4 regions of the Leisingera sp. NJS204 genome follow, and region 3 is predicted to be linked to each of the others. Evidence: riboswitches for the same ligand, from Rfam matches in the RefSeq annotation. Region 3 holds a riboswitch; each other region holds the start of a gene.

Region 1 (2,193 bases), 620 kb from region 3:
AAGCCGCCAGGCTGGCGGCTTAGAGCTAAGGGACGGGCCAACCCGAGGGGAGGCGCAATCGCGCCGCCCCGTGGGGGCGGGTTGGCGCGGCCCGGCCTATCGGCCGGGCGGGACATTCTGAAAGCGTCTTAAAACTCCACGCCCTTCTGCGCCTTCACACCGGCGCGGAACGGGTGTTTGACCTGCCCCATCTCGGTCACCAGATCGGCAATCTCGATCAGCTCTTCCTTGGCGTTGCGCCCGGTCAGCACCACATGGGTCATCGGCGGCTTCTGCTCCACCAGGAACTCCAGCACTTCTTCGAGGTCCAGATAGTCATAGCGCAGCGCGATGTTGATCTCGTCCAGCAGCACCATGGTGTTGCGCTCATCCAGGATCATCTCCTTGGCCTTTTCCCAGCCCTTCTGCGCGGCAGCGATGTCCCGCGCCTTGTCCTGGGTCTCCCAGGTAAAGCCTTCGCCCATTGCATAGAACTGGCACCGATCGCTGAAATTCTCCTCGATCAATGTCCGCTCGCCGGTCTGCCAGGCGCCCTTGATGAACTGCACCACGGCTGACGGCATCCCATGCGCGATGCAGCGCATGATCATCCCGAACCCGGAGGAGGATTTGCCCTTGCCTGGCCCGGTGTGGACGATAATCAGGCCCTTTTCGCCCTCCTTAGTCTTCATCATCCGGTCGCGCGCGGCCTTTTTCTTGGCCATCTTGGACGTATGACGGGCGGCTTCTTCTTCTGAGATGCCGGTTTCAGACTTTTCGCTCATTGGGGGCTCTCCAGCTGTTTGACCCATGTCTTGACAAAGAAGGGCACGATAGCGCAAGGGGGTTCAGCTGGTTCCTGTGAAAACAGGCGAAGAGGGAATGTGAAGGCTTTCGGGCCGAAGCACAGCCGCCCCCGCGACCGTGACCGGATGAGGCCGCCATGCCACTGGGTGATCCCCGGGAAGGCAGGATGGCCGGCAAGGCGCACGCCTTGGCATCCGCAAGCCGGGAGACCTGCCAGCGAAGGAGAGATCAACGGGCAGACGGGGTGTTCTGCGACCGGGTAAGGGGCTCGCACGACTGGCCCCTTTTCGGCCATCCCGCACGCCCTGCCGCGACAGGAGACGCGCCAATGGCTGACGACATGGCAGGCCAATCTGCCAGCACCCCGGGACCGGTCACCCTGACCGTTTGCCTCACCTGCCGCCGCGAGGGCGCCGACCCCGAGGCAGCACGCCCCGGCGCCATCCTGCATGCAGCCTTGGAAGAAGCCGGAATGCCCGAAGGCGTCCGTCTGCGTGGCGTCGAATGCCTGTCGTCGTGCAAGCGCGGCTGCGCTGTTGCGCTGATCGGCGGCGAAGAACGCTGGACTTATGTCTACGGCGACCTCGACCCGGACCAGCATGTCCCCGAAATTCTGGAAGGTGCTGCGGCTTATGCCGGCACCGCTGATGGCGTCGTGCCGTGGCGCCAGCGCCCGCAGACCTTCCGCAAACAATCCGTTGCCCGCATCCCGCCGGCCAAGTTCTTCTCCGAGGAGTAATCATGAGCGATCTCAACAAGATCCCCGTCACCGTCATCACCGGCTTTCTGGGCGCAGGCAAGACCACGCTGATCCGCCATCTGATGCAGAACCCGCAGGGCAAGCGTCTGGCCGTGGTGGTGAACGAATTCGGCACTGCCGGCGTGGACGGCGACATCCTGAAATCCTGCGCCGATGACAACTGCCCGGCGGAAAACATCATGGAGCTGGCCAACGGCTGCATCTGCTGCACCGTGGCCGATGACTTCATCCCCACCATCGAACAGCTGATGGCCCTGCCCGAAAAACCCGACCATATCGTGATTGAGACCTCCGGCCTGGCCCTGCCGAAGCCGCTCTTGAAGGCGTTTGACTGGCCCGCGATCCGCTCCCGCATCACCGTCGACGGGGTGATTGCCCTGGCGGACGCCGAGGCGGTTGCCAAAGGCCAGTTCGCCCCTGATCTGGACGCCGTTCAGGCCCAGCGCGAGGCGGATGACAGCATCGACCACGAAACGCCGCTGTCCGAAGTGTTCGAGGACCAGATCTCCTGCGCTGACATCGTGCTGTTGTCCAAGGCCGATCTGGCCGGCGACGCAGGCGTCGAGAAGGCCCGTGCCGTGATCGAGGCCGAGGCACCCCGCAAGCTACCGATCCTGCCGATGAGCGAAGGCGTCATCGACCCGCGC
Region 2 (2,193 bases), 1.4 Mb from region 3:
GCCATCCTGCAGGGGCATCAGCATTGCCCCCAGCGAATGGCCGATCACCCACAACGGCACGCCCGCATAGTGCCGTTGCAGTTCGGCCCGGGCAGCCGGCTGATCTTCCAGCGCCCATTGAGCCATTGTCGCATCGGAACGGCGCGGATGGCCCCGCGCCGAGTCTCCGAAATCCCGGTAGTCATAGGTCAGGCAGGCCACCTGCTGCTCTGCTGCCAGCCAGCGTGCGAAATGCCGGTAATAGCGCTGCGGCACCCCGGTTGCGCCATTCAGCACCACTGCTGCCCGCGCCTGCCCCGCCGGGTGGTACAGCCGCCCAGCCAGCAAGTGGGTGCCGGATGCAAACTGCAGTTCTTCCTCGCGGATAACCGCGGTATGTCCTGCGCTTTTATCCAGCATGGCAACCTCCTGAGTCGATTGGCCTAGACCGATTGGTCCAATCCATCTCTGGACCAATCGGTCCAATGCTGTCAAGCTGCCGCCATGAATGACGTGACGACAGCCAAGGCGGGCGGAACCAGCCCGCCCCCGACCCGCGAGCGGCTGATCCGCGCCGCTGCCGGCCTGTTCCGCAACAAGGGCTACAGCGGCACCGGACTGGCGGAATTACTGGCAGAGGCGGGGGCGCCCAAGGGCTCGCTCTACCACCATTTCCCCAGTGGCAAATCCGACCTGGCCCTGGCCGCGGCGGACTGGGCGTCAGGGCAGATGCTGCTGCTGATCGAGGCGTCTTTCACCCCGGCGCCCACCTTCCGGGAGGGGGCCAAGACGGTCTGCTACAAACTGGCGAAACTGTTTGACAAGCAAGGAAAATGGAGCGGCTGCCCGGTCTCTGCCACCCTGTTCGAAGGGCCGGAGAACGAGGCGTTCCACCAGCACGCCGCGCATCTGTTCGAGGGCTGGATTACTGAAACCACCCGCCACGCCCGCCGCCTGGGCCTGCCTGAACCTGAGGCCCGCGCGGCGGCGGAGAATTTCTATATCCTGCTGCAGGGCGGCTGGCAGCTGGCACGGGTGCGGCGGGACTCGAATGTGATCCGCGGGCTGTATTTGCAGATGCAGAAAAACGATTGACGACTCAGGCGTCCTGCCGCTACCGCTTGTGGCGATGGTTCCCGAGCCACAGAATCTTGTGTCCGGGATGAAAAGGGAACACGGTACGGCCCGCGCAAGCTGGCCAAGTCCGAGACTGCCCCCGCAACTGTAAGCGGCGAGCGACCCCGATAGAGCCACTGGCCCCTCAATACGAGGCCGGGAAGGATCGGGAAAGCGACGACCCGCAAGTCAGGAGACCTGCCATCGGACGTGTAACTCGAACCCGGGCGGGGTGTCCGGACAGGGTCTGATGGCTGCGGCGGCTGTGATCCGTCTTTCATCCGGTCTCTTGTCCCCCAAACCCCCGTGCCACGCGCGGAGGGCGCAGATATGATGTGGACCGACAAGACGCATTTCTATGCGGCAACAGATTGCAAGTATTTGGGGCGCCCCTGCCCCGCGGCAGAGCGGATGATCGCCAAACTGGCCGAAGCGATGACCAAGGCCAAGCCGCTGACCCAGGAGGATTTTGAGATCACCGGCACCACCGCGCTGGACGGCTGCCCGCGCAACTGCCCGGCGCAGTTTGCCGCCAGCCATGACCGGATCCGGCTGTATTGCGACGTCGGTGAAGAGGCGCCGCGCGAGGGGCTGGACCGCTTTGCCGATGCTATCCTGAGCCGCGACGGTATCGGTTTTGCCGCGTCCAAGCTGGACACCCGCCCCTGCGCGCTGATGGAGGCGCTGCCGAAAACCGCCGAAGCACGGCAGGCGGAACAGATGCTGGCGCTTTAACTGAATACCTGAAGAATGCTGCCCGGCTTATCGGCCGGGCGGTGCAGTATCTCTTTGCAGTGCGCCTCTGGCGGCTGTTCTACGGTGAACAGGCCCAGTGCAATTGGTCCTTGGTTTCCACCGCACAGGGCCGTACCGCCCGCAGCCGGGCCAGCGCCTGCGCCGGGGATTCGCCGCATTCGATCATCAGCCGCAGCACCGCCATGCCGGACCGCCCGCAGCCGCCCCTGCAATGCACCAGCACCCGGCCGCCGCCGCCCAGTGCTTGCCGTGCAGACCGGCTGGCCGCCGTCCATTTCGCCGCCACAGCGGGCGGCGGCACCTGGAAATCCGGCACCGGCAGATGCAGCCAGCGGCAGGCCA
Region 3 (2,193 bases):
GTCGTCCTTCCACGCCAGGGTTTCGTCCAGAGTCTCAAAATTGGCCTGCAATCCCATGATCTTACTCCGCCGCAATCAGATGGCGGCCGGTCAGCGCACGGGTCAGGTGTTCAGCATACCAGTTGGAGAACTGGATGACGCCGCTTTCCTGCACCTCGGAATAGGGACCGGGTTCATAGGCGGGGGAGTTGATGCCTTGCTGGTTGTCTTCGACCACAATGCGATCCTCGTCATTGGTCGCCATCCAGACCTCGGTCAGGCGCTTGATGTCGTAATCCTGGCCCTCGACCGCATCTTTGTGCACCAGCCATTTGGTGGTGACTTCGGTTTCGGTCGGGCTGATCGGAGTGACCCGGAACACGAGGGAATGATCCGGCAGGAAGTGGTTCCAGGTGGTCGGATAGTGGAACTTCAGCAGCGTGCCGGCATCCGCAAAGGGCACCCGGCCCAGCGGCTTGGCCACTGCCGCTTTGCCGTCCATGGTGTAGCTTTCCGCGCCCTCATTCAGCGGCATCCGCGCCAGCCGGTGCTGGCCGCGCGCATCCATGCTGAACTGCGCCGGGCAGCCTGCCGCTTCAATCCGGTCAAAGTGCTTTTGCAGATGCGGCGGGGTCTCGCCGCCCTCAACCCCAGTGACCGAAGGGTCCTCGGGGAAGGTCCGGCACAACGACGGGTGGTTGCCGCCGCAGTGGTAGCACTCGCGGTTGTTCTCCCAGACCAACTTCCAGTTGCCGTTCTCGATGATCGAGCTTTCAAAGGCCACCTTGGCATTGCCCAGATCATGCGGCTCCAGGTAGGGGCGGGCGACGTCGGCGAAGGCATCGAAGTCCGGCGCCTCATCCGCCAGGCAGATGTAGATCAGCCCGGCCAGGTCGCGGCAATGCACCGGCTTCAGCCCGTGTTTGGAGGCATCGAAATCCGGCCCCATGTCACGCGCCCACAGCAGTTTGCCGTCCAGCTCGTAGGTCCACTGGTGGTAAGGGCAGACCAGCTTGGGCGAATTGCCCTTTTTCGCCTTGCACACAACCGAACCGCGGTGGCGGCAGGCGTTGTGGAAAGCACGCACTTCGCCATCAGTGCCACGCACGATGATGACGTTATACGACCCCACCTGATGGGTCACATAATTGCCCGTTTTCGGCACTTCGCAGGCGGGAATGGCAAACAGCCACTCGCGGTAGAAGATCTGCCGCATGTCCAGATCCAAAACACCCGGATCGGTGTAGAACACCTGTTCCAGAGAATGGTTTTTCTGCCGCGCCATCAGCTTGGCCAGAATTTCGCTGTCGTGAAGCATCTGCTTCTCTCCTCTGCCGCATCCCCGCGGCGTGTTGGCTTGGGTGCAGGCATAGGCAAAGGGATTGCGGACACGCGCCGCAACCGCCCCGCCGCCGTCCGCGGTTGACGTTTTCATGGCAAGGCTGGTTTCCGGACTGTCCCGGGGCCGCTTTGGCGGCGGGGCCTGGCACCTTCCCGAAGCCTTTGGCTTCAGTGGTTGTTTGCCATGCCTTGCCCGGGGTCACCGTTGCGGGGGCAGTGCCGGAGTTTCACCAGCTTCCCAATTCTCCGCCCCGAAGGACGGCACCTTGCTATCTGCGGTATTGCCTGAAAAATTTCCCGCCATCGGAAACAAAACCGACCCGGCGAAACCGGAATAAGACATGCAGGTTTGCCGCGCCGGGCGGGACAGGGATGTCCAGAAACTCAAACCGGCATCCGCCGGCCCGTTTGCGGCAAGCGCTTATCTTTCATGCGGTTACCCGCGGCTGATCCCACCGAATCGATTCGCACGCAGTGAATCTTGCGTCAGCCCCTTGGAACGCGGCATGCGGTTAATTATATTCCGTATAATTAACCGCATGCACAGGAGAACCCGATGACCACCGGCCACGTCTTCATCGCCACCAGCCTCGACGGCTTTGTGGCCCGCCAGGACCATTCGCTGGATTGGCTGCACAAACAGCCTGTTGCCGAAGATGACGATGGCGGCTTTGCCGCCTTCATGGACAGCGTCGACGGGCTGGTCATGGGAACCGGATCGTTGCGCACCCTGCTCGGGTTCGGCCAATGGCCCTACAGCAAACCTGTTGTGGTCCTCAGCAGCAGCCTGACCGAACAGGACATTCCCGAGGAGCTGAAGGACAAGGTGCGCCTCAGCACCGCCGCGCCCGCAGACCTTATGCAGGAGCTGCA
Region 4 (2,193 bases), 210 kb from region 3:
GTGGTCTGCCTGATCCGCCGGCTGCCCGCCCAGGCCAAAGCTCAGCAGGTATTTTGCTGCTTCGGTCTTGGTCTCTGTCGGGGTGCCGCCATTGAAAGAGCGGTCAAAGTCAGTGCGTTCCAGCGACAACCGATGCTTCAGGCGGCCGCCCAACGTGTCCAGTTCGCCGTAGATCTGGGCCAGTTGCTCATCGCGGTCACTGATTTGCGTGGGATCATCCACGACATAGCTGGCCGCGTCCGTTGCGGTGAAAGAAGTGCTGTCGCTGTCATGGCGCTCATCCGAGGTGCGGACGTTGAAGCCAAGTTTCAGCCGGTCGGTGACGAGGTAATCGCCCTTCACCTGCAAGGTGCTGCGGCGGATGCCGTCCTCTTCACCACCATCGCCGGAGGTATCGTAGCCGTCGTCATTGTCATGGGCGAAGCTGAAGGAAATGCCGCCGCGCTCGGTCCGTGACGAGATCCGCGCCGACGCCCGGTAGCCGTCCGAACCCGCCTCGGCGCTGCCGCCATATTCGGTGCCGATGCCGCCGGTCCTGGTGATGATGCTGATCACACCGGCTGAGGCGTTGGAGCCGTAGAACACCGACTGCGGGCCGCGAATGACCTCGATCCGCTCGATATTGGCAGTGTCCAGGCCGGACAGAATGTACTCGCTGTCACCGCCAGAGGCTTCGACACCGTCGATCAGGATCAGCGTGTGATTTGCTTCGGCGCCGCGGATGCGGACCTGAGTGAAACTGTCGCCGGAGCCGTTCACCATCAGGCCGGGGACCGAACGCAGCGCGTCCTGCACGGTGCTGATACCGCGATCTTCGATTTCTTCGCTGGTCAGGACTGAGACGGAGCGGCCGTATTTCTGGGCCTCAATCGGCGTCAGGCCGCCGGAGACGATGATCTCCGCCAGGTCAGTGACCTCTGAATCCTGGGCGGTTGCTATTGCAGGGGTGACGGCCAGGGCCGCGGCCAGGGACAAGCTTGCCTTGCGCATATTCCATTCCTCCCGGCCCGCGCAACAAACGCAGGCCAAGTGACTGCCCAAGCGGGCAGTGTATTCGGGTCGGGTCTTTGGAAGGCACTGCCTCCGCAGACGGTGAAAACTGCCACCACTACGGAAATCCGTTATCTACGGCGCGCCCCGCACCGGGATAGGGTGATCATCCTGGCAGGTCTCCTGACTCGCGGGTCGAAGCTTTGCCGCGCCTTCCCGCCCCTTGGGGCAGTGGCATTTCGCAGCATTGCTCTCCGCTCACAGTTGCGGGGGCAGTCACGGATTCAGCGCCTGTTGGCTACACTTCACCGTGTTCCCTTTTACCCGGGTGGTTTCCCAGCCGGACCAGAATAGGCGCGACTTAGGCAAACCGGATTTGTTCTGTCAAGCGGAAGCAAACTCAATCGAGATTGCTATGGATTGACTGCAAGGTGAAATGAAAAAACAATTGTTTAAATTTATACACTTACGTCCGAGAACCTTCGTGAAGAAAATTCGGCTTTGAGCACCGGGGATGCGGCTTAAGTCCGAAAGGGAGTATGTCGAACCGCGGCCGATACTGCTGTTCAATCTCATGCGGGACCTATGAGGCGAGCTTTTGCAATGCAGGCAAGCCCGTCATTGCTCCTTTCCAGTGCCAGTTGAAAACTGGAAGGTTCACTTCCTGCGATTAGTGGCAAAAGTGTTTCCTCTTGCCCTGTCTGCTTGCAGCCGCGGTGAAGGAAAGGCGTCTGCGCGCCTTGGGCACTGCCCGCCAAAACGTCGCTGCACCATGCCTAACCCTCCGCACTTCCTTCTGCCATGCAGCGGGCGGTTTCCGGAAGTGCAGCGGGCCGTCGTGCTGCACGCGCGCCGCGAGAATCCGGCACTTCCGCAATGCGCTCGAACCAGCCCTCCCACCCAAGAAAAAAGCCCCGCAGACACCTGCGGGGCTTTCGTTTTCAGCAGCCGTGAGGCCGGGAAGATTACTCGTCGCCCGACTTCAGTGCGGCGCCCAGGATGTCGCCCAGCGATGCGCCGGAGTCCGAGGAGCCATACTGTTCCACTGCTTCTTTCTCTTCGGCAATCTCGCGTGCCTTGATCGACAGGCCCAGACGACGGGTCTTGGAGTCGACGTTGGTGACGCGGACGTCGACCTTGTCGCCAACCGAGAAGCGCTCGGGGCGCTGGTCGGCACGGTCGCGCGCCAGGTCGGAGCGGCGG

The links. A riboswitch is a leader RNA that binds a small molecule or an ion and turns the genes downstream of it on or off. The one in region 3 is predicted to bind cobalamin.
Region 1: it holds a riboswitch for cobalamin, as region 3 does, so the genes downstream of both, ETW24_RS14075 (DUF1636 family protein) here and ETW24_RS16860 (aromatic ring-hydroxylating oxygenase subunit alpha) in region 3, are expected to answer to the same signal.
Region 2: it holds a riboswitch for cobalamin, as region 3 does, so the genes downstream of both, ETW24_RS03345 (hypothetical protein) here and ETW24_RS16860 (aromatic ring-hydroxylating oxygenase subunit alpha) in region 3, are expected to answer to the same signal.
Region 4: it holds a riboswitch for cobalamin, as region 3 does, so the genes downstream of both, ETW24_RS15900 (TonB-dependent receptor plug domain-containing protein) here and ETW24_RS16860 (aromatic ring-hydroxylating oxygenase subunit alpha) in region 3, are expected to answer to the same signal.

Annotation. Positions count from the first base shown of each region.
Region 1 is NZ_CP035417.1:2,855,320-2,857,512, forward strand. It holds gene glpD (glycerol-3-phosphate dehydrogenase) at 1-23, shown strand, start outside; gene cobO (cob(I)yrinic acid a,c-diamide adenosyltransferase) at 129-764, opposite strand; cobalamin riboswitch at 818-1,018, shown strand; gene ETW24_RS14075 (DUF1636 family protein) at 1,115-1,525, shown strand; gene cobW (cobalamin biosynthesis protein CobW) at 1,528-2,193, shown strand, end outside.
Region 2 is NZ_CP035417.1:664,342-666,534, reverse strand. It holds gene ETW24_RS03355 (alpha/beta hydrolase family protein) at 1-399, opposite strand, end outside; gene ETW24_RS03350 (TetR/AcrR family transcriptional regulator) at 484-1,074, shown strand; cobalamin riboswitch at 1,093-1,315, shown strand; gene ETW24_RS03345 (hypothetical protein) at 1,426-1,830, shown strand; gene ETW24_RS03340 (protein-tyrosine phosphatase family protein) at 1,910-2,193, opposite strand, start outside.
Region 3 is NZ_CP035417.1:3,471,778-3,473,970, forward strand. It holds gene ETW24_RS16855 (hybrid-cluster NAD(P)-dependent oxidoreductase) at 1-57, opposite strand, end outside; gene ETW24_RS16860 (aromatic ring-hydroxylating oxygenase subunit alpha) at 62-1,297, opposite strand; cobalamin riboswitch at 1,403-1,604, opposite strand; gene ETW24_RS16865 (dihydrofolate reductase family protein) at 1,877-2,193, shown strand, end outside.
Region 4 is NZ_CP035417.1:3,261,680-3,263,872, forward strand. It holds gene ETW24_RS15900 (TonB-dependent receptor plug domain-containing protein) at 1-990, opposite strand, end outside; cobalamin riboswitch at 1,147-1,355, opposite strand; gene rpsA (30S ribosomal protein S1) at 1,956-2,193, opposite strand, start outside.